Regions from separate parts of the Brevibacillus ginsengisoli genome, predicted to be linked through region 2. Evidence: predicted binding sites of a transcription regulator. Region 2 holds the regulator's gene; the other holds the start of a gene.
What was found. The regulator LexA, encoded in region 2, represses DNA repair genes until DNA is damaged. The targets are predictions, from matches to a motif close to CGAACATATGTTCG.

Region 1: the regulator LexA is predicted to act here: its motif matches at 12,346-12,359, upstream of ruvC (crossover junction endodeoxyribonuclease RuvC).

What each region holds. Positions count from the first base shown of each region.
Region 1 is NZ_JBNJQR010000001.1:493,608-509,550, reverse strand. Features, by position in the region: gene secD (protein translocase subunit SecD) at 1-322, opposite strand, end outside; gene ACQCN2_RS02560 (post-transcriptional regulator) at 420-674, opposite strand; gene spoVB (stage V sporulation protein B) at 832-2,412, shown strand; gene ACQCN2_RS02550 (DUF421 domain-containing protein) at 2,413-3,045, opposite strand; gene corA (magnesium/cobalt transporter CorA) at 3,166-4,143, opposite strand; gene ACQCN2_RS02540 (TIGR04086 family membrane protein) at 4,278-4,646, shown strand; gene yajC (preprotein translocase subunit YajC) at 4,962-5,294, opposite strand; gene tgt (tRNA guanosine(34) transglycosylase Tgt) at 5,315-6,445, opposite strand; gene queA (tRNA preQ1(34) S-adenosylmethionine ribosyltransferase-isomerase QueA) at 6,581-7,612, opposite strand; gene ACQCN2_RS02520 (SpoIID/LytB domain-containing protein) at 7,632-9,713, opposite strand; gene ACQCN2_RS02515 (DUF2905 domain-containing protein) at 9,956-10,174, opposite strand; gene ruvB (Holliday junction branch migration DNA helicase RuvB) at 10,171-11,169, opposite strand; gene ruvA (Holliday junction branch migration protein RuvA) at 11,176-11,790, opposite strand; gene ruvC (crossover junction endodeoxyribonuclease RuvC) at 11,787-12,287, opposite strand; gene ACQCN2_RS02495 (beta propeller repeat protein) at 12,405-13,586, opposite strand; gene ACQCN2_RS02490 (hypothetical protein) at 13,719-13,910, opposite strand; gene ACQCN2_RS02485 (BofC C-terminal domain-containing protein) at 13,980-14,567, opposite strand; gene ACQCN2_RS02480 (bifunctional 2',3'-cyclic-nucleotide 2'-phosphodiesterase/3'-nucleotidase) at 14,836-15,943, shown strand, end outside.
Region 2 is NZ_JBNJQR010000006.1:191,514-207,456, forward strand. Features, by position in the region: gene hfq (RNA chaperone Hfq) at 5-241, shown strand; gene ACQCN2_RS14230 (AAA family ATPase) at 390-1,343, shown strand; gene hflX (GTPase HflX) at 1,414-2,712, shown strand; gene ACQCN2_RS14240 (methionine gamma-lyase family protein) at 2,763-4,040, shown strand; gene ACQCN2_RS14245 (TetR family transcriptional regulator) at 4,080-4,670, shown strand; gene ACQCN2_RS14250 (MerR family transcriptional regulator) at 4,824-5,234, shown strand; gene glnA (type I glutamate--ammonia ligase) at 5,276-6,610, shown strand; gene ACQCN2_RS14260 (DUF456 domain-containing protein) at 6,885-7,373, shown strand; gene ACQCN2_RS14265 (DinB family protein) at 7,405-7,914, shown strand; gene lexA (transcriptional repressor LexA) at 8,008-8,631, opposite strand; gene ACQCN2_RS14275 (aldehyde dehydrogenase family protein) at 9,179-9,364, shown strand; gene ACQCN2_RS14280 (MATE family efflux transporter) at 9,431-10,087, shown strand; gene ACQCN2_RS14285 (amidohydrolase) at 10,398-12,032, shown strand; gene ACQCN2_RS14290 (methyl-accepting chemotaxis protein) at 12,073-14,082, shown strand; gene yneA (cell division suppressor protein YneA) at 14,253-14,609, shown strand; gene ACQCN2_RS14300 (DUF896 domain-containing protein) at 14,718-14,924, shown strand; gene crcB (fluoride efflux transporter CrcB) at 15,042-15,410, shown strand; gene ACQCN2_RS14310 (HelD family protein) at 15,458-15,943, shown strand, end outside.

The DNA of each region.
Region 1 (15,943 bases), on a different contig from region 2:
TTAAATCACGAAGTTTCTCTTGATTGGTTACACCAGCCAGACGCACACGAATACGGTCAGGGTTCTCAATTGAGATTTCAGGTTCGGATACCCCACCGATGTTTACGCGTTTCTCAACCATTTTGGCTGTAGCCTTGAGAAGATCTGTTGTTACTTTTTGTCCTGGTTCCAGCGGTTCAACCTTGTACAAAATTTCGAAACCGCCTCGTAAGTCTAATCCAAGTACGATGTTTTTTGAGACTTGTCCTGTTGTCGTAAACATTAAGCCGCCCAAAACGGCGATTACGAGCAGGAAGAGCATAAACCTACTCCACTTTATCATTCTACTCGAAAGCTCCTTTCCCTAATGGCCACCCTTTATCAGAAGCCCAATCTTTGTAGCCCAATATTCCAATTATAGCGAAGTCAAAAAATGCATGTCAAATCCGCCCGGAATTCTTATACATGTTAATCATCAAGTAATTCATGTATTTGTTGGGTTTTAACGATAAAATGTCATTGACCAGTTGGTGTTTTCGCGGTAACTCCTTATACGATTGCGAGACACATTCCCAGATATCATTTGCTGAAATGTTGTCATAACCGAGCAGGACGAATTCCTCGGCCTTGCTCTGGCAAAGCTCCTCAACCTCCAGAAATACTGATTCTTTATTAAACGCTTCCCCCGCTGTCATCTGCGCTCACCTCTGAAAAAAAGTCATGCAAACTCCGGCACGTCCATACATTTAAGCATAGGAGTTTGCTTTACATATTGCTATCAGCAATTATTTCTATATTTGCCACTCCATCCTCCCCTCGTCCAAACAAATTTTAGGAAGAAAGGGTCGAACGATGAGACAATCTTTTTTATACGGAACCGTCATCTTAATCGCAGCTGGTGCTGTAACCAAGATCTTGGGGTTTGCCCATCGGATCGTACTTTCACGAATTATCGGTGCGGAGGGCATGGGACTTTATCAAATGGTTGTCCCTATTCTGTATTTTCTTATTACCCTGACGACATTTGGGTTGCCGGTCGCCATAGCTAAACAGGTTGCCGAAACAGAAGCTAGTCAAGACAGCCGACAGACTAAGCGCTTTTTGGTTTTATCCTTGGGAATCGTGACTCTCTTTAGTCTATTTGTCAGCCTCATCTTGTTCGCAGGCGCCCATCAGCTTGTCGACTGGATGTTTGCTGACGATCGCGCCTATCTTGTGCTCATGGCCGCAATCCCTGTCATCCCGCTCGCTAGTATCTCCGCTGTGCTACGCGGCTACTTCCAAGGTAAACACAATATGATTCCAACGGCGGCTTCCCAGTTCATTGAGCAAGTATTAAGAATCGGACTGGTCATGGTGATGACGGTCAGCTTTCTTGACAAAGGTGTGGAATATGCCACAGCCGGAGCAGCAGCCAGTATCGTCATCGGCGAATTAGGTGGACTTCTTTATATTGTCTGGCAATATCGGCGCTCAACGCAGAGGGTCGCGTCACAATACATCAAACTTCCTTTGTTCGCATCCCTCAAACAAAATCGAGAAAATTTACGTATTTTGTTGAATGTCTCGTTCCCAGTTACTCTGAGCCGATTAGTAGGCTCCATCGCTTATGTATTAGAACCAATGATTGTCCCAATTTCTCTGGTAATTGCTGGATTTCAAATCACTGAGGCCACCTCCTTGTACGGACAATTCGCCGGGATGGCCGTCCCATTGCTGTTATTTCCGACATTTTTAACCTATTCCCTATCGGTTTCGCTTGTTCCTGCCGTGGCGGAAGCGGCTTTCCAAAAAAATAGCCGTTTGGTTCATCGACGAATTTATCAAGCGATGCGAATTACCTTGGTCATTGGCGCTCCTTGCACCGTGCTGCTTTATATTTTTGCCAAGCCCCTGTGCGGCTTGATGTACAATAGCCCTGAGGTAGGGAGCCTTCTTAGAGAGCTGGCCCCCTTCTCCATCTTCCTGTTCTTCCAGGCTCCTCTGGCTTCCGCACTGCAGGGTTTAGATCGAGCCAATGTCGTTTTCCGCAATACATTAATCGGAGCCATCGTCAAAACCTCAACCATGTTTCTTTTGACGTCACAATCCGCGTTCGGAATTCATGGTGCAATAATCGCTTTAAACCTAGGGATCACTCTGGTAACCCTGCTTCATTTTGCCAGCTTGATGAAAGGAATCGGATTTTCAATCGAAGTCATGGATTTCGTCAAGATCGGATTCTCCATGCTTGTCATGGGTTATGCAGCCTCTTACATGGCACAACACTGGTTGGACCATCTCAGTATTGGCCGGATGGTTCTGATTAGTTCTCTATCGAGCAGCCTGCTGTACACTGTCCTTTTGATTGCCCTGCGTGTCCTCGGCCGACAGGATGTTCAGCGAATCCCATGGATCGGGGAACAGCTTGCCCTTTTCTTCCCACGCCGTTAATTAGCGTCTGGAAGGATCTTTTTTGTCGATAAACATTATTCCTCTGCTGTCAATGCTGCAAAAGCTTACTTCCTTGGCGCTTTTGACTCCGTATTTGCGGATTTCTTTTTTCAGCCAGAATTTATTTTGACCAATCCGTTGCAGGGCTTCCTCACGAATTTCGCCGTCGATAATCAAAGGAACGCTCAAGCCTGTAGTCAGCTTCTGTTCTTTGGGGAACACGCTCAGTTCTCCGTTCGTTTCCAGAATGGCGAACTCTACATCGGCTAGACTTTTGACATCTTTTTGTCTTAACTTAAGTAACAAATCGTCCATACTCAGTCGGTTTCGCCTCATGGCTTCATCCCGGATTTCACCGTTCTCCATAATCATTTCTGGCTGGCCGTCGATCCAATCCCGGATTTTTTTGCTTTTCAAGGACAAGAACGCCATGACGATTTCCAAGCCTGCAATGAGCATCATGGGCAAATAAAAGAGAATCGCCGGCCGGTTCACGTCTACTATCACAAGAACCGCCATCTCGGCAAGCATAATCGAGATGACCACATCAAAGACCGACATCTTGCCCAGCTCTCGCTTCCCCATCAACCGGTGCAAAATGAGAATAAAAAAATATGTGAAAAGGGTACGCATCAAAATGGTTGAAAGTTCCACTTTAGACCGAGCCTCCCTATGAAGAGAATCAGTTACTATTCTCCACACACCAAGATGACTCTATGCGTCCCAAATTTCACATATCTGCTTCAAGCTATCCTATAGCCACTTCCGCTTTTTGAAAATATACAGCATCAAGACCGTCAAAAGCACCATGGATCCCATCGCGATGACAAACATAACCGGCTCCGCCTTCTCACCCATCCAGGCGAACGTATTCATCCCAAACAATCCTGTGATAAAGGTAAGCGGGAGAATAATCGTGGAGATGATCGTCAGGACGCGCATGATCTCTGTTGTTTTACCACTGATGATGGTGTAGTACGTATCGAGTGCACCATTCACCAGATCTCGGAATGTCTCAGCAGAATCGAAAATCCGTTCCAAGTGATCCGTTAGATCGGCGTAAAAGGGGACATTATCCTCGGAGATATCAAATGAAAAGCGTCCATTCACATTGGCGAAGATACGTTTTTGCGGCATGATTACACGTCTGATCAAGATAATCGTTCGCTTCAATGCCAGGAACTCTTCAGTAATTTCTTCCATCTGATGCTCGTAAATCTCATCTTCCAGTTCATCAATACGCACGCTAATACGGTCCATAATCGGGAAGTATTCGTCGGTAATTCCGTCGACAATCGCATATAAGAGGTAGTCTGGGCCACGATTCATGAATGACTTACTACGATGACACTGAGCGGCAATCCTACCTATCGTATTCATTGGTGATTTATGAATGGTTACGATATAATTAGGCCCCAAAAACACATTCAGCTCAACTGTTGTAATCTCGTTGTCACTTTCTTCGTTATAACGCAGGGCATGAAATACAAAGAAAAAATAATCCTCGTAATTGTCCACTTTGGCTCGAGGGCTTACATGCAAACAATCTTCTATGGCCAGCGGGTGAAAATCAAAAATTCGAGCGATATATTGGAGCTCGTGATTTCCCACGTCATACAGATCGATCCACAATAAATCCTCCGGTGACCTCAGCCAGTCGTCCTTCGTATCTAGATCGACATCGTGGTACATCTTCTGTTCTGAATGATTATAAAAATAAGTTTTAATCATATCGCTCACCACCTCTGTTGTTTCCTCATCCATCATACGAAAATTCGCCTAGATGTTCAACTTAGAGATGAATATTGCGTCCAAGCTGTTCATATAAATGGTACAAACTTTGTCACAGGGGGAGGTCTATTGGCATGCGAACAACATCATCCTCGATTATCACGGGACTTCTGTTTACATTTGGGCTCGTGCTGATTGGGGCATTGGTAACGGCATTACTGCTTTCCTTCACCAATTTGCGAGAAAATTCTCTATCCTACTTTACGATCGTGATTAATTGTATTGGTCTGTTGGTCGGAGGCTGGGTGACTGGGCGACGTTGCGGATCCAAGGGCTGGTATTACGGCGGATTGACTGGGCTCTCCTACTTCTTACTCGTCCTCTTAATCGGGTTCCTCGGATTTGACACTCCGCTAAAAATGGCCACACTCTTCTATTTAGTCGCCGCTTTCGTGATTAGCGCGATGGGTGGAGTGGTTGGGGTGAATATGTCACGCAGGTAGAAAAGACTTCATCCATTTAAGTTCTCTGTGGATGTTCGCAGAGTAGTTATGAAGTCCGCTCCCTCAATCCGCAAGGGAAATCGCCAAACGCTTCGCGCCCCTACGGGGTTGGGTGGCGATTTTGGTCCCTTGCTCCTCTCGTCCACTGGGTATCACTTCCAAGGAGACTTAAATTGGATGAAGTCTTTTCTGGCGTTGGTTTACTGGAATGAAGAAAAACGAATGACCTCACTTCATTACGGTCATTCGTTTTTCCTTTTGAACGCAAAAAAGCAGACCGACATCGGTCTGCTTTTTGCTCTTAGTATGTATCGCTTACGCTTCTTCTTTTGGAGCAGAAGCCACTGGAGCTTCGGTTTTGGAAGCTGCTGGCGCAGTTGTTTCGGCACTTACAGCCGTTACGCTGTTCACAGCGCCACGATCAAACGTAATGTTGGTGTTATGAGCCACACGCAACGTTACTTGGTCATCGGTCAAATCGGTAACAGTACCGTGCATTCCGCCGATTGTCACTACTTTGTCGCCCTTTTTCAGAGCACTAAGCATCAAGTTACGTGTTTTGGTACGTTTTTGTTGTGGGCGAATCAATAAGAAGTAAAAAATCGCCACCATAATAATCAATGGTAAAAAGCTTTGTAAATTTGCCATGGTAGAATACCTCCTTGTATTTAGAAAGATCTATCTTCACCCAAACCATACTGGGCAAAAAACTGGTCTCTGAAATCTCCCAAACGATCCTCAGCTATCGCTTGACGAACCTGTTCCATCAACTTAATCAAGAAATGAAGATTGTGGTAAGTGGTCAAACGAATTCCAAATGTCTCTTCCGCCTTGATCAAATGGCGGATGTAGGCACGCGTGTAATTGCGGCAGGTATAGCAATCACAATTGGGATCGAGCGGTGTAAAGTCCTTCGCGAATTTGGCGTTGCGAATCACCAAGCGACCTTGGCTCGTCATACATGTCCCATTGCGGGCAATTCGCGTCGGAAGCACGCAGTCAAACATGTCAATTCCACGTAACGCTCCCTCAATCAAAGCATCAGGAGAGCCTACTCCCATCAGATAGCGCGGCTTGTTCGCCGGTAACAGTGGCACCGTATAATCCAGTACTTCATACATCAGCGGGAACGGTTCACCTACACTTAACCCACCCACTGCATAGCCTGGAAAATCCAACGATACCAGATCACGCGCGCTCTGTTCTCGCAAGTCACGGTACATCCCGCCTTGCACGATTCCAAATAACGCTTGCGTATCCGGTTTTTGGTGGGCCTTCAAGCAACGCTGTGCCCAACGTGTCGTACGTTCCATTGATTGCTTCACATAATCGTACTCAGCCGGATAAGGAGCACACTCATCGAACGCCATCATGATATCGGCACCGAGTGAGTTTTGAATTTGCATGGCTTCCTCTGGTCCAATGAACAGCTTCTCCCCGTTCAAGTGCGAGCGGAAAGAAACCCCTTCCTCGGTGATCTTGCGTAGGTTACTCAAGCTGAACACCTGAAAACCTCCGCTATCCGTAAGAATGGCACCTGGCCAGTTCATGAACGAATGTAGTCCGCCGGCTTCTTCCACGATTTTATGTCCGGGACGCAAAAACAGATGGTAGGTATTGCTGAGAATAATCCCCGCTCCCATCTCCCTTACTTCTTCCGGGCTCATCGTTTTTACTGTCGCTTGTGTTCCAACTGGCATGAACACAGGTGTATCTATGGTTCCGTGTGGTGTATGTAGCTTACCAAGTCTGGCCCCTGTTTGCTTACATGTCTTAATTAACTCATAACGTACTGCCAAATGATTGCACTCCTTGGTTTCAACTTCTTATGTACATGTCCTTCTTATTATAGTGGCAATAGTGAAGAATCACAAGGCGAGATGGCCTATATATGCACATTCGTTTATATTCTGATGGGTAAGGCTTGGATTGTCCTACTCTATGATGAGCATCGCGTCTCCAAAGCTAAAGAAACGATACGCTTGATCAACCGCTTCCCGATAGGCATTCAAGACATACTCTTGGCCTGCAAGCGCGCTCACGAGCATCACCAACGTAGACTTTGGCAGATGGAAGTTGGTTAATAGTCCATCGATAATACTAAAGGTATAGCCAGGGTAAATAAAGATTTGGGTCCAACCGGATTGGGCGATCAGCTTGCCTTGATTGTCGCTTCCTACGGTCTCCAGCACCCGACAAGAAGTGGTTCCGACTGCAATGACCCTTCTTCCCTCGGCTTTCGCCTGATTAATTGCTGTTGCGGTTTCCTCTGAAAGCTCGTAATACTCGGAATGCATCACGTGACCCTCAATTGTATCGGAGCTAACTGGTCTAAATGTGCCCAGTCCCACATGCAATGTCACATAGCGAAGCTCCACACCCTTCTTCTCCAGCCGCTCCAAATAATCACGGGTAAAATGCAACCCAGCCGTAGGTGCTGCCGCGGAACCTCGTTCTTTGGCGTAGACGGTCTGGTATCGTTCCTTATCCTCCAGTTGAGCGTGAATGTAAGGCGGAAGCGGCATTGAGCCCAACTGATCCAATACTTCATAGAAGATTCCGCTATATTCAAATCGGACAATTCGCCCGCCTACCTCAGTCGTATCTTCGCAGACACAGCGAAGCAAGCCATCTCCGAATTGGATAACCGTTCCCGACTTTACGCGTTTCCCTGGCTTCACAAGTGTTTCCCAGCGATCATCTCCTAGGGACTTGAGCAAGAGCACCTCAATTTTGGCGCCGGTATCTTCTTTTACGCCGATCAGCCGAGCTGGTAGCACTCGGCTGTCGTTTAAAACAAGCACATCTCCCGCCTTCAAATGGTCGATTAGATTGGTAAACTGTTGATGTTCAATCTCTCCCGTCTGTTTATGAAGGACGAGCAGTCTAGAAGCAGTCCTTTCCTCTAAAGGATGTTGCGCAATTAACTCTTCGGGTAGTTCAAAATCAAACTGATTAACGTCCACTTGTAATAACTCCTCTTTTTTATGGTTCGATTGTTACGTCCTGATAGTAGTGTTGCAGGATTTGCTGATAGTCATACCCTTGTTCAGCCAAGGCTTTGGCACCAAATTGCGAGACTCCTAGCCCATGCCCAAAACCATTGCCATGAATGACGAACATAGCCTGTTTGGAAGCGATTCGCGGTGCCTGAATCCCATTTGTTATAACGTATTGATCACTATTGCCATTGGCAGGGCTTGTCCCGTCGGCACCCATTGCTTGAATATCGTAGGCGGGAAAGTTGGCTGTCTGATTGTTGGCTCCCAACACCATTACTTGTCCCATTTGCTCAATATCGAATTTGGTGCTTCGCAAACTGTTGCCCCCTTGACTGAATACGGATCGGAATCCATCGGGGTTCGAAACCGCAATCGCCATCCCATCCGCTTCCATTGCCATCACTCGACCAGATGGACCCCTTTTCGTTACTTCGAGCGACTGTATGGGTTGGTTATATTGCGCCCCTTTGTTGCGGGCCTGACTTGTATTGATCATCGCCGTCAGTTCTTGCGCGGTGTAGGGTCCACGCGTCCATTGGTAGGCGTTCTCCTCAGGTTCCGATTGGAGGATGGTGAGCTCGGTTCCAATCGGCAAAGCGGTAATCGCCTTATGATACGTGCTGGATGGCCCGATCCGGAAGTTTACCTTATCAATTTTGGTAACGCCTTGTTGCAGTCCTACCGGATTTCGTTCAGATCGAAGCGTAACAAAGTCACTGCGCACATACCCGATGGTTCCGTCAGCCAAAGCGACATGATACCACGGAATTGCTTTTTCCATCGGGTCAATGTCAGGAGTATCAACTACCGCCAAGTACGGAACCTTCGTGCCCCATACTTCCGTCCCATCCGCTGTCATGCCCCCGGCGTTGGAATAAAACAACGATTCAGCCACTTTTCCTTTATAATGAATCACTTCACCTGCTGTTTCATCTACAGCCTTGCGAATGTCGGCCGCTTCCTTGCTGTAGCCGTAATAAGCCTGTTCATACACAGTGTCAGACAGGTTAGCGACGCCGTATTTATTTCCTTGTCCTACAGCACGCGTCCGCGCTAATACGGCTTGCGCCTTGAGCGCTTCCAATGGCCAACCTGTTGACATCTCTGAACCGACAACACCGTACAGATATTGCTCCATAGGCAATTCGTTCACCACTGTCAGGTTGTTTTTATAATCGGATAATTCAATCTGTCCACGGTATTTGCGATGTTCACGCTCTTCTACGGTGATGAGAGGAGTACCCTTGCCCTTCGATTTCACCGTCAGTTTCACTTGCGAAGAAAACACGTACTGAGGGACTGTCTCCGCTTCATTGCCTCCCGCGACCACTTCATCATTGATTACAATATAACTGGATGCATCCGCTTTTTGGTAACGGCCTGCTTTTACATCTTCCGCCGCGGCAGTGATGGAGTTTAGTTTGGATGACGAAATCTCGTCTCCCAGCCAGACCGCATAGGCTGCTTTATCTCCATCCAAAAGCATGACGGTATGAGCAGGTACTCCGGATGCTTCATACGTGCTCTCCGATTTCTTCGCATCTGCTAAACTTTTATATCGACCGGCTTCCACCCGATATGGACCTTGAATCTGAGGCTGTTTTCCAACCTTCTGAGCAATTGATTTGCTTTGGGATAGGGCGGTGTCATATGTATTGTACGAACCGCTCATGACTTGATAGATTGGCCTTCCGTTACGGGAATTGACTGTAATCGATGCATCCAGCTTTTGCTTGCTCAACTGTTGGGCGGTTCGCTGCGCTTCATTCAAATCAGCCGTTTCCACGGCGACCACTGTGAATTCATCTACACGAAAACGGGCCTGATCGGAGTTGATCCCTACGGAAACGTCTGATTGCTTGTCCGAAGCTCTCACGTCAAGTCCGGAGTCACTCGCAAGCGTAATGGAGGGGACCACACCCCGATAGCCTTGCCCTGTATCTACAAAAAGTGCGACCCGAATATTTTTCTCAGCTGCATCGGCAGTTGGATAATACCCTGTTAGTGATAATGAGAGAACGCTTGCAATAGCTAGCAGCTGTCTGCCTAACCTGCGTTTTTTCATCTCTTGTCATCTCCTTTATCGAAAGAGCTTGTTCAAAGCTTTTTTATATCAATTTTCGACGCTAAAGAAAGTAAAATTCGACAAATTCCAAATCAATTCCTCCCAGCATTCTCTAGGACTATTTAGCTGAAAATGAGCGTCGATCGGACGAAGTCTTTTCTTGGCAGGCTTGCGCGAATGGAAGGAATTTTAACAAATTCCTATCAACGAAAAAAAGGCAGCCGTTTCGCTGCCTTTTCCCGTTATTTAAACAACCGAAACAAGTAACTTCCCAGCGACAACAAGATGCTAATAACAATACAGGTCACAATCGGGAAGTAAACCTTGACATTCTCCTTCTCCACCACGATGTCTCCCGGAAGCTTACCCAATGGCAAAAATCTGCCGCCTACTTGCCACAGCACACCAATGATGATCAATAGGGCTCCAAGCCCAATCAAGAGCTTTGGAAAAGAACTCATTCCGGCATCACCCTTCCAAAATGCTGGTAGGCACTTGGCGTTGCAATTCGCCCGCGTGGTGTCCGTTGTAAAAACCCGATTTGCAAAAGATAAGGTTCACAAACGTCTTCAATCGTCTGAGATTCCTCGCCGATTGTTGCCGCAATAGTATCCAATCCAACAGGTCCACCCGCAAACTTGTCAATAATCGAGAGAAGAAGTTTATGATCGACGTGATCCAGCCCGCAGGAATCCACTTGCAAGCGATCCAACGCTTCACGGGCAAGCTCCGTTGTAATTTTGCCTTCCCCTTGGACCTGCGCAAAATCACGGACGCGCTTTAGCAGTCGATTGGCGACACGTGGTGTCCCACGCGAGCGTTTGGCCACTTCTACCGCTCCACCTTCGGCAATCCCGGTTTGCAGAATATCTGACGCGCGACTAACGATGAAACTCAATTCATCGATTGTATAAAATTCCAGACGATTCACGACACCAAAGCGATCCCGTAGCGGTGACGACAAAAGGCCAGCGCGTGTCGTTGCCCCAATCAGGGTAAACGGCGGCAAATCAAGCCGGACGCTTCTTGCGCTTGGCCCTTTGCCGATCATAATATCCAGGGCGAAATCTTCCATTGCCGAATAAAGCACTTCTTCGGCGCTTCGATGCAAGCGATGGATTTCATCAATGAACAGCACATCGTTTTCTTGCAAATTGGTCAGAATCGCGGCTAAATCTCCAGGACGCTCGATAGCGGGTCCCGATGTGGTGCGGATGTTGACGCCGAGTTCATTCGCGATGATTTGGGACAATGTTGTTTTCCCCAAACCAGGTGGTCCGTATAAAAGAACATGATCCAATGCCTCGTTCCGCATCTTGGCAGCTTCAATAAAGATTTTGAGATTCTCTTTCACTTGGGACTGCCCGATATATTCAGCTAGATAGCGAGGGCGCAGGCTTAATTCACTCATATCATCTTGCAACGTCATATGAGTTGTGATGATGCGTTCTTCCACTGCTTTCTACCCCCTCATCAACTGAGCCAGACCTGCCTTAATCAACTGTTCAACAGAATTGCCTGCCTGCGCTTTTTCTCGTAGAACTGACTTAATGGATTGGATTTCGTTGTCGGAGTACCCCAGAGCCTCAAGCGCTTCCATCGCTTGCTGAAAAGCACCCACTGACGCAATTTCCGAAGAAGTGGAGGCGACTTCAACCGTGAGCATGGATGGGGTAAATCCTTTCAGCTTGTCTTTTAAGTCAAGAATAATCCGCTGTGCGGTCTTCTTCCCAATCCCAGGGAACTTGGTCAAATAATTCACGTTTTCCTGCTGAATAGCGAGCACAATCTGTTCGGGACTAGCTGCAGCTAGAATGGCCAGAGCACCTTTAGGGCCAATTCCCGTCACTTCGAGCAGACGACGAAACATATCCCGTTCATCTCGGTCGCCAAACCCGTATAATTGGATCGCGTCTTCCCGGACATGATGATGGGTAAACAAGCGGCGTTTCGACCCCTCTTGATTCACGAACTGATACGGATTCGGACAAAACAGTCGATAGCCAATACCTCCTGCCTCCACAACCACGTATTCCGTATCGATGTAACAAACCGTTCCTTCCACGAAGTCAATCATAAACGTGCCCCTTCCATCATCTGATGATACGTCCTGAAGTTCGCATGTGTAATCGCGATCCCCAACGCATCCGCTACATCGTCCGGTTTAGGAACCTCTGGCAGCTTCAGCAAGATTCTTACCATCTCTTGAATTTGTTTTTTCTCTGCGCCTCCGTATCCTGTTACCGCTTGTTTCACTTGCATCGGTGTGTACTCGTATGTAGGAATCCCTGCTTGCTCAGCTGCCAAAAGGATCACTCCTCTCGCTTGACCGACACTGAACGCAGTGGTTACATTTTTATTGAAAAACAGCTTCTCCACCGAAACCTCGTCCGGTTTGTAAGTGGCAAGCAATTCTTGCATCGCTTCATAAATTTGTTTCAATCGTAGGGGAACAGATAATCCGGCCTCTGTCTGAATCGAACCGTATTGAGCAGGCTTCAGCTGACTGCCCTGTTTATCCACAAAACCAAACCCAACGATCGCAATACCTGGGTCAATCCCTAAAATCCGCATGTTTCACTCTCCGCCTATCTACTCTTTCATCTAACTCTACCACAACCATAGAAAAAAGCGAACGTGTATTTGTACTTTTAATAGAAAAGGCCGTCTATACGACAGCCTTGTTATCCATTAAGATGTGGGTTTGGGTTTATCGAACTGATGTGTTTTCTTCCAGGTCTTGCCGCCATCGACAGATGTGTAAAGTATGGACGGCTCCGTATTGTCGGTCGTAATCCACCAGCCGTAACTAGGATCTGCAAAGGCGATGAATGCAGGCCCAAAGCCTGTCAGCGCAACATTGCCATTGGTCAAGGTTTTGCCTCCATCCTTGGTCCAGCCAATCGTGTTCGGCTTGTCGCAAGCATTGCACCTGCCGCCGATAAATGCGACTGTTGGATTCACAACATAGAGCGGTCCAGGACTGTTGCCAGCAATCGAAGGACCACCTGTGTAATCGGCAGGGAATCCGGGTGCAGGACCTCCACCCGCAGTCGATTTCACAATGACCGTCAGCCAGCTACGCCCGCCGTCCAAGGTATGGAACAAGGAGTAAGACGTTTGGGTCATACCCGTATCTCCGATAAGTTCAACCCAGGCATCGTTCACACCCGATGATCTGATCAGTGTTCCGTTAATTGGAGCAGCTGTTTTTCGCGTCATGACGATTTTCCAGGTCTTGCCGCCATCAACAGTCCGCTCAAAGCGAACTGTGTTGTTTCCTCGTGTGACGACCCAACCGTTATCTTTATCATGAAAATAAGCGTCTCCTGCTGCATTTTTGGGTACAGCAAGCATACTCCAGGTCTTGCCGCCGTCTGTCGTTCTGGCATTGCCGCTAAACGCTTCACGGCTTGAAACGAAGTGCAGAAAGCCCTTGTTGGGGACTTTTCCTGTCAAACTCCAATGCTGTCCGCCATCTGCTGAGCTGAGCAACCCGAGAGATCCAGATTGGCTTGACGCCTCGTTTAGCGTCGCCCACGCCTCTTTTGCGTTTAACGCGAACAGTTGATGGATGGTTCCCGAGCCTTTGTATTGCGCGCTCCAATTCACTCCCCCATCATCCGTTCTGGCAATCCAGCCTTCCCCTCCAACCCAGCCGATTTTGTGATCAGCCAAGCGAACAGCGGTTACAGTACCCATTGGCGTATGGTCCGGAGTTGTTGGGGTCGTTGCAACAGGTTGCTGATGATTTTTGGTGGCATCAGTCGGTGGGTTAGGAGAAGGAGCTTTCGATCCATTTTGGCAGCTAGTCAAGGCGATCAACAGAAAGGCAAACACGATGATAATCTTACTTTTATACAATTCATTCACGCTTGTTCACTCCAGTTTGCTTTGTGAATACCCGCAACAATTCGACGTTCAAACCAACGATCTCGTTACACGCTTTTGTCAGGTTCTAGCAGAAAACCCGACCTGCTTTAGTCAGGTCGGGTCAAACGGTGCCTAGTGCCTGTTCATTCCCAGAGCGTCTGAATAGTCATGCTGCATGTGGGCATAGTCGTCCACATTGTGCTGCATGTCTTCCTTTAGGATATTGATCCTGCGGTAATCCAGTTTGTTGTGCCCTTGGTTCAGTTGAACGTACAAGCGCTGATGGTATTGGTCCTTATAGCTTCCTCGAGGCATCGAAGACATGCTGTAAGTCTCCTCCTTTTGTTGCACCGTGTACCTTCAGTATGGCTGTAACGTCCTTCAAATATGTGATTAAGGACTCGTCCCGCTTTTCTCGTGATTTTGAAACTCGCTATAAGTGGAAAGAATACTATTGTACTCAGCCAAGTCATGGACGCGGATGCCTTTTTTCAATAAATCCAGTTCATTCTTGGGCAGACCCGCTTCCAGACGCGCTGTGTTGATTTGGTAGAAGGTTTGGATGACCTTTTGTTCACCGGGAAGCCCGTTAAACAGCGTCAACACGTTACCCTGAGACAATCCAAAATGCCCGTTCGACTTACACAAAGGCGAGAGGTCATTCTCCGCTTTTTTTAAAACAACGGAATCGGCCCCCACTGACGCGATCTCCCAACCAATGTATTTGGATAGCAGTTGTTCAATGGTTTGAGGTTCCACACGGACTCGCTCTTCATCTTTGGGTCCGCACAGGTAGGTCCTTTTTAGCACTAATTCAAGCGGTTTGCCCATGACCGCCACCGCTTTTTCTTCCGCTTGTTTTAGCAGTTTCTCCTGATTGGGCAACCCTTTGATCGCGTCCGTGAGAAAGGTCGTACCTTTTCCAAGCAAACCAACGGCCAAGAGAGCCAGCGTCAGGAAGATTAGCTTGTAACTTCGCATCCGGGAAAACTCCTTCAATCGCTTTTATTCACAGTTTGCCCAGTAAAATCAACAAATATACTCCATTTCTTCCATCAAATAGTGAAAATTACGACAGCTCACCAAAAAAATATCGATTTTTGATAAAAAAAAGTTTATAAACAGGTGAAAATTGTGTCTTATTACCAGTTCCTATGGTATTATTTGAATGGTTAAGAAAACTTTAACTTCCCATTAATATTTTCTTAACCATTTATTATTTTTTAAATTTATAAGGGGGTTTATTTTCTTGGACAAGAAAAAGGTACTAAGTGGTGTAGTTGCAGCTTCTTTGGCTTTCAGCGTGTTGTCGGTTCCTGTTTTTGCCGCAAAAGACCCGGTTGTGAACCTGCGCATTCTTGAAACAACGGACATTCACACCAACATCGTAAACTATGACTATTATAAAGATGCGTCAACCGACGAATTTGGTTTGGCGAAAACTGCATCTCTCATCAAAAAAGCTCGTCAAGAAGCGGTAAACAGCATGCTGTTTGATAATGGGGACTTGATCCAAGGTAATCCGCTCGGAGATTATGTTGCTCGCGTGCAGCCGTTGAAAGCTGGCCAAGTTCATCCCGTGTATAAAGCAATGAATCAGCTTAGCTATGACGCAGGAAATGTCGGTAACCACGAATTCAACTATGGCTTGGACTTCTTAAAAACATCGCTAAGTGGCGCAAAATTCCCGTATGTAAATGCAAACGTTTACTTCGATGATCATGACAAAAATCCAAACAACGACAAAAACTATTTCAAACCATACATCATCTTGGACAAAGTCTTCAAAGATGACACCGGTAAACTACAAAAAATCAAGGTCGGCGTAATCGGTTTCGTGCCACCGCAAATTACCGCTTGGGACAAAGCAAATCTCGAGGGAAAAGTTATCACCAAAGACATCGTTGCAACCGCAAACAAATACGTCCCTGAGATGAAAAAGGCTGGCGCTGACGTAATCATCGCCCTTGCTCACTCCGGCTTCGAAAAAGCGGCTCCAAAAGGCTTTGACGAGAACGCTACCTACTACTTGAGCAATGTAAAGGGAATCGACGCGATTCTTTTCGGACATGCCCATAAAGTATTCCCTAGCAAAGACTTCGAAAACATTCCAGGTGTAGACGTAAACAAAGGGACAATCAATGGTGTCGCTTCTGTTATGCCTGGTTTCTGGGGAGATCACTTGGGTCAAGTCGATCTTCAGTTGCAAAAAGTAAAAGGCAAATGGACTGTGGTTAGCTCCCAAGCAACAACTTTGGCAATCTATGATAAAGCCAATAAGAAAGCGTTGGTTGACGCTGATCCAGCCATCGTAAACGCTGTAAAAGCTGAACACGAAGGTACTCTTGCTTATGTTC
Region 2 (15,943 bases):
TCGAATGAAGCAATCCATCAACATCCAAGATACGTTCCTGAATCATCTACGCAAAGAAAACATCGCGGTCACCATCTATTTGGTGAATGGCTTTCAACTAAGAGGCTATATTAAAGCGTTCGATAATTTCACTATTGTGATTGATAGTGAAGGAAAACAACAGCTCGTTTACAAACACGCAATCTCCACATTTACACCGCAACGCCCAGTATCGCTCATGACGCAAGAAACCAACCAATAACCGTTGATATTGCTAAGATGATTGGAAAAACAAGAAGGTGAACCAGCCGGTGGTTCACCTTTTTTATTTTAACCTCCTGGAAAGAAACGGGCAGGTTTTTGGGATAGGGGAGTATACTGAGGTATGGGGCGAAGGAAGGTGAACGCTTGTGAAGCAACCAGCGAATGGTTCGGGTGAGAGAGTGGTTGGTACCACCAATCTTCCTAACCGAATACAAGTGGTGTTTCATCATACAGAAAAACAAAAAACACCAGAGACCCTGGCCGAAAGAGTTCGAACAACCGCATCTGTCAACCTCGTTCAGGTCTTTGACGAATTAGAAACGATGATCGGCCTTGCGGAAGCGAAGAAGCTGATGTATGAAATCTACGCCCTCCTCCGTGTCAATCAGGAAAGGGCCAAGCACGGCATGAAAATTGAACAGCAAGTGTACCATATGGTGTTTAAAGGGAATCCGGGAACTGGAAAAACCACTGTAGCCCGTATTGTTGGACGTATATTCAAGGAAATGGGAATAGTAAGCAAAGGGCATCTGATTGAAGTGGAACGAGCCGATCTCGTGGGTGAATTTATTGGACACACAGCTCAGAAGACACGGGAGTTGATCAAGCGAGCGATGGGAGGCGTCTTGTTTATCGATGAAGCCTATTCGCTTGCGAGAGGCGGAGAAAAAGATTTTGGCAAAGAGGCGATTGACTGCTTAACCAAAGCAATGGAAGACGCCAAGAACGAGTTTATTTGCATTTTGGCTGGGTATACAGAAGAAATGGAAGCGTTTTTGCAATTAAACCCGGGTTTGCCTTCGCGATTTCCGATTCAAATCTCTTTTGTGGACTATTCGGTAGAGGAATTAATGAATATTGCCGAACATATGGCTTCCACGAAGCAGTATGAATTGTCACATGCTGCCAAAGAGAAACTACGGATGCATTTAAACCATTGCCTTCAGAATCCGTTTCTCGAGAACTTTAGTAACGCTCGTTATATTCGCAATGTCATCGAGCAGTCCGCACGATTGCAGGCGGTAAGATTGTTGAAATCTGCGCAACTAACAAAAGAAGATCTACTAACCCTGCGCGCTGAAGATATCGTGTTTACCTAGAGTAACAATCGGTTTGTATCTGTGATAGAATAAGGGTTTAAAGGGCTGCAAGGAAAGGATGTCCATATAGATGACAGATAATCTGATCAAAACACATGAAACAGCGATACTAGTTGGCTGCAATCTTGATAATCGAGATGAAGAACGTGCTCGACTCTCGATGGAAGAATTACATGAGCTTGCCCGGACGGCCGACGTGGAAGTACTGGATGTCATGACACAGAATCGTGACCGGGTGGATTCGGCATGGTATTTGGGAACCGGGAAGATTCAAGAGATTGCCGCCAGATCCAATGACCTCGGCGTAGATATCGTGATCTTTAATGATGAATTATCTCCTAGCCAGAATCGAAACCTGGAAGGGTTATTTGATTGTAAAGTAATTGACCGTACCCAGTTGATCCTCGATATTTTTGCTGGACGCGCACATTCGCGTGAAGGGAAAATTCAGGTCGAGCTTGCCCAATACAGCTATCTGTTACCTAGACTAGCTGGTCAAGGAAAACAGCTGTCGCGTTTGGGAGGCGGTATTGGTACAAGAGGTCCGGGTGAAACAAAACTGGAAAGTGACCGTCGTCATATTCGCAAACGCATTAGCGAGTTGAAGGCTCAGCTGGATGATGTGGTTCGTACTAGAAACCTACATCGTGAACGGCGGAAAAAGAATCAGGCGTATGAGATTGCTCTTGTCGGGTACACCAATGCAGGCAAATCTACACTTCTGAACCGCTTGACCAACTCCAGCACGTTGCAGGAAAACAAATTGTTTGCGACGCTCGATCCAACGACACGCCAGTTGAATCTGCCAAGTGGTCAGGATGTGTTGCTCACCGATACGGTTGGATTTATTCAAGACTTGCCAACGAGTTTGGTTGCGGCGTTCCGTTCTACATTGGAAGGGGTCAAGGAAGCCGATCTTATTTTGCATGTGGTGGACGTTCACCATCCAGACTTCGAAATTCATATGGAAGTCGTTGATAAGGTGCTCGCAGAACTGAAAGCGCAAGAAATCCCTCAACTCATCGTCTATAACAAAGTGGATTTGGTTCATTCAGGCACCTACATCCCCAACCAATCCGACTCGATCGCCATGTCCGCCCTTCATGACGATGACCTGCAACGGCTTTTGAATCGGATTGAACAGATTGCGCTTCAATCTTTTCATGAAATGGTCCTGCAGGTTCCCGTTGAGCGGGGTGATATTCTCTCGCTACTTCATCGGGCTGGAGTGGAGATGGAACAGGAGTTTGACGAAGACTCGTCCGCTTATCGCATAACAGTCCGCTTAAATCAGGACAATCCGATCTATGGCAAGGTATTTGAGTTTCTGGAGAATAAACCAGAGGTTACACTGGAACCGTGGGAGTAAGATCATCTATCCCAACTATCATTGTTTGGTAAGAAAGGAAGTAATACTAGATGTTTAACCTTTTTACATATGGCAAAGAACTTCAACCAATCGTTGAAGACGTAGAACAACAAGTTGCCACTCGTCATAAAGAAATCGCATCATTGGTGGATTACAACCAATTGCGTGTTCTCCGTTCTTTTCAAAAACATGAAGTAAATGAGTTTCATTTTGCTCCTTCCACTGGTTATGGCTATGACGATATGGGACGATCTACACTAGAATCCATCTACGCTGACGTGTTTGGTGGGGAAGCGGCACTGGTTCGTCCGCATATTATCTCTGGAACGCATGCGATCGCCATCTGTTTATTCGGTTTGCTTCGTCCTGGTGACGAATTGCTCTATATCACTGGGAAACCATACGATACGCTTGAAGAAGTGGTTGGAGTGCGCGGAGAATCCCAGGGCTCTCTTAAGGATTATGGAATTGGATACAACACGGTTCCGCTGACAGCTGAAGGCGAGATTGACTTTGCGGCTGTTCAGAACGCCATAACATCCAAGACAAAAGTAATCGGAATCCAGCGTTCGCGAGGCTATGCTGACCGACCTTCTTTCACTATCGCCAAGATAGAAGGAATGATTCGCTTTGTAAAAGAAATCAATTCGAATCTGATTGTTTTCGTGGATAACTGCTACGGTGAGTTTACGGAAGAAAAAGAACCGTTACACGTCGGAGCAGACATCATGGCGGGATCTCTGATCAAGAATCCGGGTGGTGGTCTTGTAAAAACCGGTGGCTACGTGGTCGGAAAAGAAGAATACGTCCGTTTAGCCTCTTACCGTATGGCTGCACCTGGGATTGGAGCGGAAGGGGGAGCGTCGCTTTATTCGCTTTTAGAGATGTTTCAAGGGTTCTTCTTGGCCCCTCACGTAGTAGGAGAAGCGCTCAAAGGCGCCATATTTTCCTCGGCTATGCTGGAGAGACTCGGATTTAGAACCAATCCGCTTTGGCATGAACCGCGAACTGATTTAATACAATCAATTGAGTTCGGCTCTGCTGATCGCCTGATTGCGTTTTGTCAGGGTATTCAAAAAGCGGCTCCAGTCGATTCTCATGTTAAACCTTTGCCAAGTGAAATGCCAGGTTACGCTGATCCAGTTATTATGGCCGCCGGTACCTTTATCCAAGGAGCAAGTATCGAGTTTTCGGCTGATGGTCCGATTCGCGCGCCTTACCTTGGCTTTGTTCAAGGTGGACTTACCTATTCTCATGTCAAAGTGGGGATTCTTACTGCGTTGGATAATATGCTCACCCAAGGTTTGCTCGAGCTGCCGGCAAAGTAAGTTTCTCTTATGAGGGTATAGGAAAGAAGGCGGCATCTATTGAACATAGAACAGTCAGAAGTAAAAATGCGAATTTTGCAAGCTGCCAAGAAGCTTTTCGCAAGACAAGGCTATGAAGGAACGACCGTACGTCAGATTTGTGAAGCGGCGGGAGTGAATGTTGCCCTGGTCTCGTACCATTTTGGGGGCAAAGAAAAGGTATTTTATACGCTAGTCGATACGTTTTTTAGGACCCAGCAGCTACTTGAACAAATTCAATCCATTGAGAGTCCCGTTGAAGTGATGAAGAAGCTGATCCATGAGGCGATTATGTTTCGTGACAGAGAACCGGAGTTAACGCTTATTTTTCAAAATGAGGTTACCTTGCAAAGCCCGAGAACGAGTGAACTACGGATGTATACCTATCCGCTCTGTCAGTTTATTCGGGACAAGCTGTTGGAAGGGAGAGAACAAGGCGTGTTTTCCTTTCGGTCACTGGATTACACGCTTGTTTTTGTGATGCAGACCATTATGTTTTCAAACTGTCATCCGTTTTTCCAACCCATTCTTTCTGGTGAGATGCGAAGTCAAGAAGAAGCCGTACAAGACACGGTTTCTTTTGTTTTGAGAGGCTTAGGGTGTCCAGTATAAATTGAATGTATCAGGCTATGTGAGTTAAATTACGATTTCTATGTAACATTTCCTAACATAACGTTTGACATATTTCTTCACAGAGCGTATTATAGGAATAGATCAAGTGCACGACATACTTGATAAGACAAGTAAGTAAAGGGGGAGCATCTGATGAGTGATCAGATCCGTCGTAATATGGCTCTCTTCCCGATCGGCATTGTGATGAAGCTTACTGAATTAACTGCTCGGCAAATTCGCTATTATGAGCAGAACGACTTGATTCATCCGGCAAGAACGGAAGGTAAGCAACGTCTATTTTCTTTTAATGATGTAGATACTTTATTAGAGATCAAGTCATTGATTGAAAAAGGCCTAAACATCGCAGGCATTAAACAAGTTATGGATATGAAAGGCGCAGAAGTTGAGGAAACACAGATTACTGAGAAATCTGAAGCGAAGCGCAAAGAAATGTCCGAGAAAGAGCTTCGTCAACTATTGAAGCAACAAATTATGAATCCCGGTGCATCTCGTTTAGGCGAGACCGCACTGATTCGTGGAGAGCTATCACGCTTCTTCCACTAAACTATAAATCATACTGAGAATTGGATGAGGGGGAGATTGTTTTGAGACGTTACACCAAAGAGGACATTATTCGACTGTCGAAGGAAGAAAATGTGAAGTACATCCGTTTGCAATTTACTGACTTGATGGGTGTTATCAAGAATGTAGAGATTCCAGTCTCTCAGCTTGAAAAAGCGCTCGACAATAAAATGATGTTTGACGGTTCTTCCATCGAAGGTTTTGTGCGTATCGAAGAATCTGACATGTATCTGTATCCTGACCTCGACACTTGGGTAGTATTCCCTTGGGGCACTGAGGAAGGCAAAGTAGCTCGTTTGATCTGCGATATCTACATGCCGGACGGTTCTCCATTCGAAGGTGACCCTCGTCAAATTCTTAAAAAAGTAATCAAAGAAGCTGAAGCGCTTGGCTTCACTGACTTCAACGTAGGTCCAGAACCAGAATTCTTCCTCTTCAAATTGGATGAAAAAGGTGAACCTACTCTTGATCTGAACGACCAAGGTGGTTACTTCGACTTCGCTCCACTTGATATGGGTGAAAACTGCCGTCGTGATATCGTATTGACCCTTGAAAAAATGGGCTTCGAAATTGAAGCTTCTCACCATGAAGTTGCACCTGGTCAACACGAAATCGACTTCAAATATGCGAATGCAATCCATGCTGCAGACCAAATCTTGACTTTCAAGCTGGTTGTTAAAACAATCGCTCGTAAACACGGTCTCCATGCTACTTTCATGCCAAAACCATTGTTCGGCGTAAACGGTTCCGGTATGCACGCTCACCAATCCTTGTTCCGCGGCAAAGAAAACGCGTTCTACGAAGAGTCCGACGTGTTGGGCTTGAGTGAAACTGCTAAGCAATACCTCGCGGGTATCCTGCTTCACGCACGTGGTTTTGCTGCGATCACCAATCCATTGGTAAACTCTTACAAGCGTTTGGTTCCAGGTTACGAAGCACCTTGCTACGTTGCTTGGTCCGCGAAAAACCGTTCTCCATTGATCCGTATCCCTGCATCCCGTGGAATGGGTACTCGTATCGAAGTGCGTAACCCAGACCCAGCAGCTAACCCATACCTCGCTTTGGCCGTAATGCTGAAAGCTGGTTTGGACGGTATCAAAAACAAATTGCAAGCACCTCCTGCAATCGATCGCAACATTTATGTGATGGATGAGCAAGAGCGTGAAGAAAACGGAATCGATAGCTTGCCATCCACATTGAAAGAAGCAATCGAGTGCTTGAAAGCTGACCCAGTAATCTGCGAAGCTTTGGGCGAGCACGCTTTGCTCCACTTCATCGAAGCAAAAGAAATCGAATGGGATATGTTCCGCACCCGCGTACACAACTGGGAACGTGAACAATACATGAATACGTATTAAGATAAAAGCTGAAACCCTTACGCCACTTGGCGTGAGGGTTTTTTGTGGTGTTTTTTTAAATATAAATTGTCATCGGCTCGTGGGTCTGGAGGAACTGTACACCCAAAATGCAGCCCAAGCAGTACAAATGAAACGGATTAATGTATACGACTCTTTAGATTCAATCCTGCTCAATGGAGATTTTTGAAACTTTTAGGGTAGAATGACGTAATGATTAGAGAATATTGGATGCTCTAACAGGTAGTTGAATGTTTCTTGAACGAGGAGGTTTTCCATGGAGATCTTATTATGGATTATGATCATTACGTTATTCGGATTAAGCCTTGCTGGAATCTTTTTTCCGGTATTGCCTGATTTAATACTGATGTGGATTGGGTTTCTCTTATATCAGTTTGTTTTGGTTGCACCTGGGGCACCGGGACTTCCACCTTCTTTCTGGTGGGGGATGGGGATCTTAAGTGCGCTTTCTTATGCTGCGGATATACTGGCCAATATGTATTTTGTGAAGCGCTCAGGGGGGTCTCGGTTATCTTCGATAGGGGCTATTGCGGGGGTTATCCTCGGGATCTTTGTATACCCTCCACTCGGAATGATTCTGCTTCCATTTTTATTTGTGATAGCGATTGAGCTGTTCATCCAAAAGCAGTCCATTGAGAAAGCGATCAAAGTTGGATTTGGTTCACTTTTCGCGTTATTAAGCAGTGCGGTAGTTAAGGTATTCATTCAAATTTTGATGATTATCTGGTTCTTCATCGCAAGGTAATAAGCATGGATTAATCATTCACGTTGAAGGGGTGTTTCAATTGAGCGATCTGAAGTTGATTGAGGAGTACAAAACCAACTTGCAAAATTATTCGCTGGATCAACTGAGGCATATATCCGAGCAAGGGGGTTGGTCGCTCGGTCAAATGTACAGCCATGTGATCCTTGTGGCTCTGGAATACCTTGACAACGTGGAAGCATGTGCAGCAGCAAGTGGGGAGCAAACGCTCGGCAAGACGATGGCCGGTGAGAATTTGTACAAGAACGGTGGATTTCCGCCGATTAAAATCAAGTTGCCGGACTTGCCTGAAAACACACCCAGCAATTCGGAAAGTAAAGAGGACCTCTCCGACGGACTCGATCAAGTAAAGCAGAAGATGTTGGAATGGGAAGGAAAAGTGGAAGGCGTGAACTCCAACTATAAAGTTAAACATGATGGCTTCGGCTGGCTGAACGCGAAGGAGTGGTTTGATCTTATTGATATGCATTTCCGCCATCACCTGAGTCAGAAGAGGGAATTGGAACAAAAGCTAGGGTTATAAAATTTAATTCATATTCAACAAAACAGCTCCCCGACTAGCGGTGTTCGCTAAATGGGGAGCTGTTCTTTTGAAACAATGTTCAAACCAGTTTAATTAATGAATGGTACGGTAAACTCCGATGACCTTTCCAAGGACGGAAACGGATTGAAGAATGATTGGTTCCAAAGAGGAGTTTTCTGGCTGTAAACGAAAATGCGTCTTTTCTTTAAAGAATCGTTTTACTGTAGCTTCGTCTTCCTCAGTCATGGCTACCACGATATCGCCGTTGTTTGCAACACTTTGCTGACGGACAATGACATAGTCGCCGTCCAGAATTCCAGCTTCAATCATACTGTTACCGGAAACGCGAAGCATGAACACGTTATCGGACGACACGACATTTTCAGGGAGCGGGAAGTACTCTTCGACCTGCTCGATGGCGGTGATCGGTTGACCGGCTGTTACTTTACCAAGAACGGGAACTCTAACTACACTAAGGTCGAAATCTTCCTGGAATCGGTCGGAATCACCCAGAAGCTCAATCGCCCGTGGCTTGGTCGGGTCACGGCGGATCAACCCTTTTTTCTCCAGACGCGCCAAATGACCGTGAACAGTAGAGCTAGAGGCTAGTCCTACAGCTTCTCCGATTTCTCGAACAGATGGGGGATATCCTTTATCTTTTACTTCTCTACGAATGAATTCAATAATGGCTTGTTGACGATTGGAAAGCTTGGACATTTCCACACCTCGATCCTCGAGTCTTTTACTACATTATACCATGGGATCTTGCGTTCGACAAACATAAGTTCGTTTTTCTAGGACATCTCCTATTAAAAGAAGCGGGGTTCGTTAAAACTTCTGGTTTCTTCGTCTAACCTTACGGTGAAATTTAGCAAATGTTCCAATAGCCAAGTGGTATCCCCCGGAAAGCAACAAATAAAATCTGGAGTAACTCCACTTTTTTGATAAAAATTGAGTTTAGTGGCTATTGACTAGAAGATAACTCCAATTTATACGATGAACCCATTAACATAAAACGAATGGGTTGTTCGATTAATTAATTGAAAACTCGGAATTCTCGATTGCGTTATCGTGGGGTATTGCATCACATATATCATCTCAAAAGGAGGAGTAGTCCAAACCGAATGAATGCAAGGGAGATGGCTCTAGAATCTCTGTTCGGGGAAAATAAATGTAAGCGCTTTCTATAGTGATATCGTCAAGTTTGTTGAGCGAGAGGTATTTCTATAATGTAAAAAGGGGGAAGAACTAGTTATACTAGCCTGTGTTCAAACCATCCGAAGTTACTTCAGTTACAGCCGTAAAACTGTTTGAGATTATCAAGCAGGCAGGTATCCAGGCAGGAGTAGCCAATATGATTAAGGAACCTGTCGAATGGTTCAGGGGGTGGGCATGGGGAATACTGTATTCGAGTATCAGAATTATATCGAATCCAACCCAATACAAGTAAAAGACAACAAGAGAGTTCGGCACCAAAAAAATTAGCACGCTGTTTTTACGCTACACGATAGTCGCTATTCTAGGCAATTTGTCTTTTGCGGGTCGGTCGGTTATTGACGGGATGATCGTAGGAAATCTAGTGGCATCAGAATTAGCGGGTGTTGGTATCGGCTATACCATCATGGTATTGAGTCGCGCGGTCGGTACCCTGATGGCGGCTGGTGCTGGAGCGGTAGTTGCGCTCCGACTAGGGGAAGGAAAAACGGAAGAAGCGAGGAATATTGTAGGACAATCCCTTTGGTTTACCACCATTTTATCAATAGTTATCGCAATATTTGGATTATTAAACAACGAATCATTGATGCTTTTTTTGGAGCGACCGGCGATGCTGTCCCATTTGCTGTATTGCCGGTCATGCTTAGCTTCTTTGTTAGTGTCGATGAACGACCAGCTCGCCACAGGCTTCTCCTCCTTTTCCGTACAACTTACGATGTTTATTGCGATTGTGATCGATAATATTCTGCTTTCGGACTATGGGGGAGAATTACATGTCTTTGCATTTACGATCCAAAATGGATATATCATCAATTATCTTGTGCTCATGGCATTAGGGGCTGTCACAGGAGTTCAGCCGATTATTAGTTATAACTATGGCGCAAAATTATACGGCCGTGTGAGAGAAGCAACGTGGGTGGCGATCCAAATTTGTAAGATCTTGGCGTTTGGACAATAAAGGATATTTAATTTCACATTCCCGCTGGGCGCAATTACCTTGTTGATCTCAGGTTACTTTGAAGCGGTCGAGAAAAACGGTAGATCACTCTGATCGCGATTGGGAGAACGTTTTTATTCCTTCTGCCCCTCATCTATATTTTGCCTCACTATTATGGGGTGGATGGGGTATGGTACGCGGCGCCGCTAGCTGATCTGCCTTCGTTCGTTGTAGCTGCCATTTTTATGATCAGATAATTCAAAAGATTAAGAAGTCCGGAAAACTAATCAGTTAGGAAAGAAATGTATAAATCGACTAAAGGAGGATTACGATGCACACAGATTACGTTTTTCTTAATGGAGAGGTTATTACTGTAGATTGTCAAAATGGGATTGCAGAAGCGGTAGCGGTAAAAGAGAACCGGATCGTCGCAGTTGGCTCAACTGAAGAGATCAAGCAATTCATTGGAGAAAAAACAAGCGTTATTGACCTTCAAGGAAGAAGTCTGCTTCCTGGTTTTATCGACTCTCATTTGCATATTCTTGCTTATGGAATCGACAAATTAGGTGTAAGCTGCAAAGAGCCCCACATTCAATCTCTGCAAGATATCTTGAATGATTTGCGCGCCAAAGCCTTGGAGCTGTCAAAAGGAAAGTGTGTGAGAGCGTGGGGGTTCAATGAATCAAAAATAATCGAACAACGGTACCCTACCCGTGACGAATTGGACGAAATTTCAACCGAACATCCGATCATTGTCGTTCGCGCATGCAATCATATCTCAGCGGTCAATTCCAAAGCGCTAGAGATGCTTGGTATCACCAAAGATACACCTAATCCCAAGGGAGGCATTATTGAACGGGATGATCAGGGGGAGGCCACAGGACGTTTGTTTGAAAACGCTCATTTTCAAGCGACCAAAGCGTTTCCTTTTTCTGAAGAGGATCTTCGTCGCGCTTTGGCGATGGCGTCTGCCGACTATGTATCAGCGGGCATTACGAGTGTGCATGATGCCGGAACCAATGATTCTGACAGTTTCAGAGTGATGCAACAAGCAGCGCGCAGCGGTTTGGTCAAGGTGAGAATCTATGCGATGGTGTGTGCGATGGACAATCCGGAAGAGTTTATCAAAAACATGATGGCAGCTGGAATTACAACCGGTGTTGGAGATGAACGGTTCAAAATTGGGCCTGCCAAGCTGTTTACGGACGGCAGTAGCAGCGGTCCAACCATTGCCACAAGAAAGCCGTATACCAGCAACCCTGAGGATTACGGAATCCTATACTATACGCAGGAAGAAGTGAATCGCATTTTGGGTGAGGCGCATCAAAAAGGCTTTCAAATAACAGCTCACGCTCAGGGAGATCGGGCTATCGAAATGGTGCTGAATTGTATCGAGGAAGCCATGACGAAATATCCTTCTTCCAATGCCCGTCATCGTATTGAACACGCAGGGGTTACAGAACCTGACTTGCTTGCCAGAATGAAAAAGCTTGGCGTAGTTCCCATTCCTAATCCGCCATTCTTTTATGAGTACGGTGACGGATACATCAAAAACTACGGAGATCGCGTCAACCACATGTATCCACTGCGTGATTTCTTTGATAACGAAGTCATAGCGGCTGCTGGTTCGGATAGCCCTGTAACTGATTATCGTCCACTTTTTGGTATCCATGTAGCCGTTAACCGTAAAAGTAAACAAGGGACTGAAGTCGGGGGAAATCAGAGAGTCAGCGTGATGGAGGCCATTCGAGCCTATACGTGGAACGGCGCTTACGCCAGCTTTGAAGAAGATATAAAAGGAAGCATTGAAGTTGGAAAGTTGGCCGACTTGGTCGTATTAGATGGCAGCATTATGCGAAGTGACCTCACTTCGATCGCTGATCTGTCGGTTGAGATGACCATGATTAATGGTGAGTTGGTGTATCAAGCCGCCAAATTGAATCAAGAGAAAATAACGGAAGTCTAAAGTCTCTTTTTATGTTGCATATTTTTGGGGGGAATTCGCCTTGATAAGGAAAAGAATCTCACTTAATTTCCAAGTGATCGTCATTCTTACTCTTCTGCTAGTTCTCCCGATTTCAGGGATCGGATTCTATCTGTTCTCCAAGCTAGAACAGGATCTGCTCAGCATCGGAGGCGAGCAGATTGTCAGTTCAAGTCATTCTGTTAACCATCTGCTGGAGAAAACCGGAAGTGACTTGTTGGATCTCGTTACTCCGAACTCCCACTGGAGTGACTTTCGGAACGCGGTTTCTAAAAAAGACAGCAACTGGATTAAAGAGAATATCAACATTGCAAAAGGAAACCTAACGGGAATTAACTTTGTTATCACTTCTGACCTTGATGGAAACATTCTTTCACAGACAGACGCAATCGACGGTTTTACCAGCTCCGTGCCGATGAATATGACGGAACGAATGAAAAAGGAAGCCAAATTTAATGGGATTATCCCAGTCAAAAACGGGCTAGCAATGATTGCAGCCTCAAGCATTACAGATGAATCGGGAGCGGCGACTCCAGTCGGATGGCTTATCTATGGTCGACATTTGGACAAGGAAACATTGATCGAAATGAAAGAGACATTGCAGGTTGATGTCGCCCTAATGACAGAGGATCAGTCCTTCTTGACGACAGATGCAACCATAACCCAGGCGACACTCAAGCCGTATCTGGCGAGCGTGATTGCCGGAACAACCGATCTGCAAAAAGTTTTTGCACAATACAACGGTGTGGACAAAGCACAGATGTATTCGCCTGTTCACGATCTCACCGGAAAGCCAATCGGCGTTATGGCGGTCACACAATCGTTATCAGCCACAACAAAAGTAAAACAAGAACTTAAAACAGGGGCGTTCATCTCCGGCTTTGTCATTTTACTGTCCTTTATCCTATTGAATATCGCGATTCGGAAACGTGTTGTTACTTCCATTAAGCAACTGGTCAAAATTCTGGACGGTATGGCACATGGAAATCTGCATACACAAGTGGATGAACGGTTGGTGAAACGAAGAGATGAAATAGGGACTTTGTTTCAGTCACTCTCTGTGATGCTCGGGAGTATGCGGAGTCTATTGCGTAACGTCAACGTAACCGCGACAGAACACGCTACTCATGTAGCTTCGTCAGCTGTGCAACTGGCTTCTACGGCAGAGCAGACATCAGGTGCTACGGAGCAGATTGCGCTTGCGATCAAGGAAATTGCCAGCGGTTCTGACAAACTGATCCAGGAAGCAACTCATTCGACTGCCTTGCTGGACGAAATGAACGAAGGAATTCAAAAAATTACGGATACCCTGTCCATTGTTAACGAATCATCCACGCTCACTACCCGTGAGGCCATCCAAGGCGGAAAAGTAGTAGAGGACGCGGTACATCAAATGGAAGCGGTGAATGATTCCTTCCAGAGTCTGATGAGTTTGATCCGTAACGTGGAAGATAGTTCTAAGGAGATTGACAAGATCATCCGCTTTATTACGGATATTGCCAGTCAAACGAATTTGCTTGCACTTAATGCGACAATTGAAGCAGCAAGGGCCGGGGAACATGGAAAAGGATTTGCGGTGGTGGCGGATGAGATACGAAAACTTGCCGAACAAACCCAGGTTTCTTCTAATCAGATCAAGCAGATTGTGCAACTGATCCAACAGCATTCTTCTTCATCGACAAAGGCCATGGATCAAGTGTACTCGGAGACTTCCAAAGGTTTAATGGCTTTTCGGGATGTAGGCGGTATTTTTGAACGAGTATTGGAAGCTGTTCATAGGGTACAGGAGCAAACCGATTTGGCAAATACAGCATCGACTACCCTTTCTCATTCATCGGAAAAAGTGGCCATAGCGGTATCCAACACAACGAGCTTTGCAAATGAGTCGGTGGGGAAAACCCGTACCGTTGCCGCATTAGGTGAAGAACAATTGGACGCGATGAAAGAAATTTTTTCTTCATCGGAACGGTTGAAACGTACAGCGAATGAACTACAAGTTGTTTTGCAAAATGTTAGACTTGAGGAACAGTAATTTTGAAGGTCTTAAAATATCCCATTTGTGTTAACAGCCATAGTGTCATTCTTGGTTGTCTGCGCAGATGGGATATTTATTTTGGGGGGATGATGTTTTTTCTTGACATGAACATTTGTTCGCATTATGATAGAAACAAGAGATGGGAACAAATGTTTGGGGGTAATGTCATGACGAATACAACACTTTACTATCAACCAATCCGGAAACTTGACGATAAACCGAAGACGAAAGAAAAACTCGGGATTACTCGAGGACAAGCTGCCATACTAATTTTTGTTGCTGGTGCTTTGTTCCTTTTTCTTAGTGGAGTCTTTACTACTGAAGTTAAAGCGGATGAGACAACCTATCAGATCATCACGGTACAAGAGGGAGATAATTTGTGGAAGATTGCACAGTCTACCGTGCATTCACCTGATACGGATCTGAGAGATTTGGTAGAAGAGATCATGGCGTTGAATCATTTAACGGATGAAACGCTTTACCCGGGACAGAATTTACAAATCCCAGGTAGAACGAACAAGTGATTTTATCATCTCAATGCTTCATCCCATTCTTTTGTTATGCTATAATGGAAGGATATCGCTATCAGATAGTTCATTTAGGTAACTGAAAGTGTGGGAAGGAGGGCTATCATGGTATCAGATGAAGAAATCAAACGAATAAACGAATTAGCGAAGAAATCCAAGGAAACAGGGTTAAATGAAGAGGAAAAGCAAGAACAGCATGAATTGCGCCAGAAATACATTCAAGCTGTACGCTCTTCTCTCAGAGCCAATCTTGAATCCATCCGTTACGTTGAGGACCTGGAGGAAGAACAAAATCAGGGCCCTAAACATTAATGATAAAGCAGGTTTAATGGTAACACTACAGCTATGAGCACCCGAATACTTGATTTGGGTGCTTTTTCTGTCGTGTTGTCTTTGTTTGAACCGAGAAGTATTGGAGGTCCTTTATAGATGAACTGGTTAGCTGTTGCAATTGGTGGAGCGATCGGCAGTATGCTACGATATCTGTTATCCCTCACTTTAAATCAAACAAGTTGGCCGTATGGAACGTGGTTCACTAATCTTCTAGGCTCGTTTCTCATTGGATTCATCTTTGTCTGGGGACGAGAAAAGGGGCTGCTTCCACCGGTGGTCTATACGTTATTGGTGACTGGTATGATGGGCGGGTTTACAACCTTCTCGTCTTTCTCATTAGAAGTTGTACAGTATTTACAAACAGGAGAATGGGAACGCGCATTCTTGTATGTGTTAGCAAGTGTAGGTCTCGGTCTGTGTGCTGTATATCTAGGCCTTGTTGTTGGCCGCCAGTTTCTTTCATAGAACAATCATTCTAAGAGAATTTGATTTTCAATAAAGGGGGAATCACTTTGTCTATTCGTCATTCCGCTTATGAATCTGAGCAACAGTACCTGGATAAAACCATGCAGGTGATCGAGAAAGAAATCTCACAATTCAAGGAAGACATCCGTGAGGCGACGGATGATTACGTGAAACAGGTTGTGAACTCCAACAAGGCGCGCGAACTTCGACATTTGGAGAACGCTCGCTCTAAACCATACTTTGGACGAATTGATTTTTTGAAAGATGAAACCTATGACGTTGATCGGGTGTATATCGGTAAGCGCGGGATTGTGAAAAGCGATAACTTTGATACGGTCGTAGTTGACTGGAGGGCACCTATTTCTAGTCTTTACTATTCCGGTGAGAGTCAGAACGCATTTTATCGAATACCCAATGGGATTGTCCGTGGTGAAGTTCAGTTAAAGCGCAATTTTGCCATTGAGGATGGTCAGATTAAAGGAATCTTCGACGGGGCTCTTAAAGAAGTAATCGATCGCGAGGTAGGAGACCCA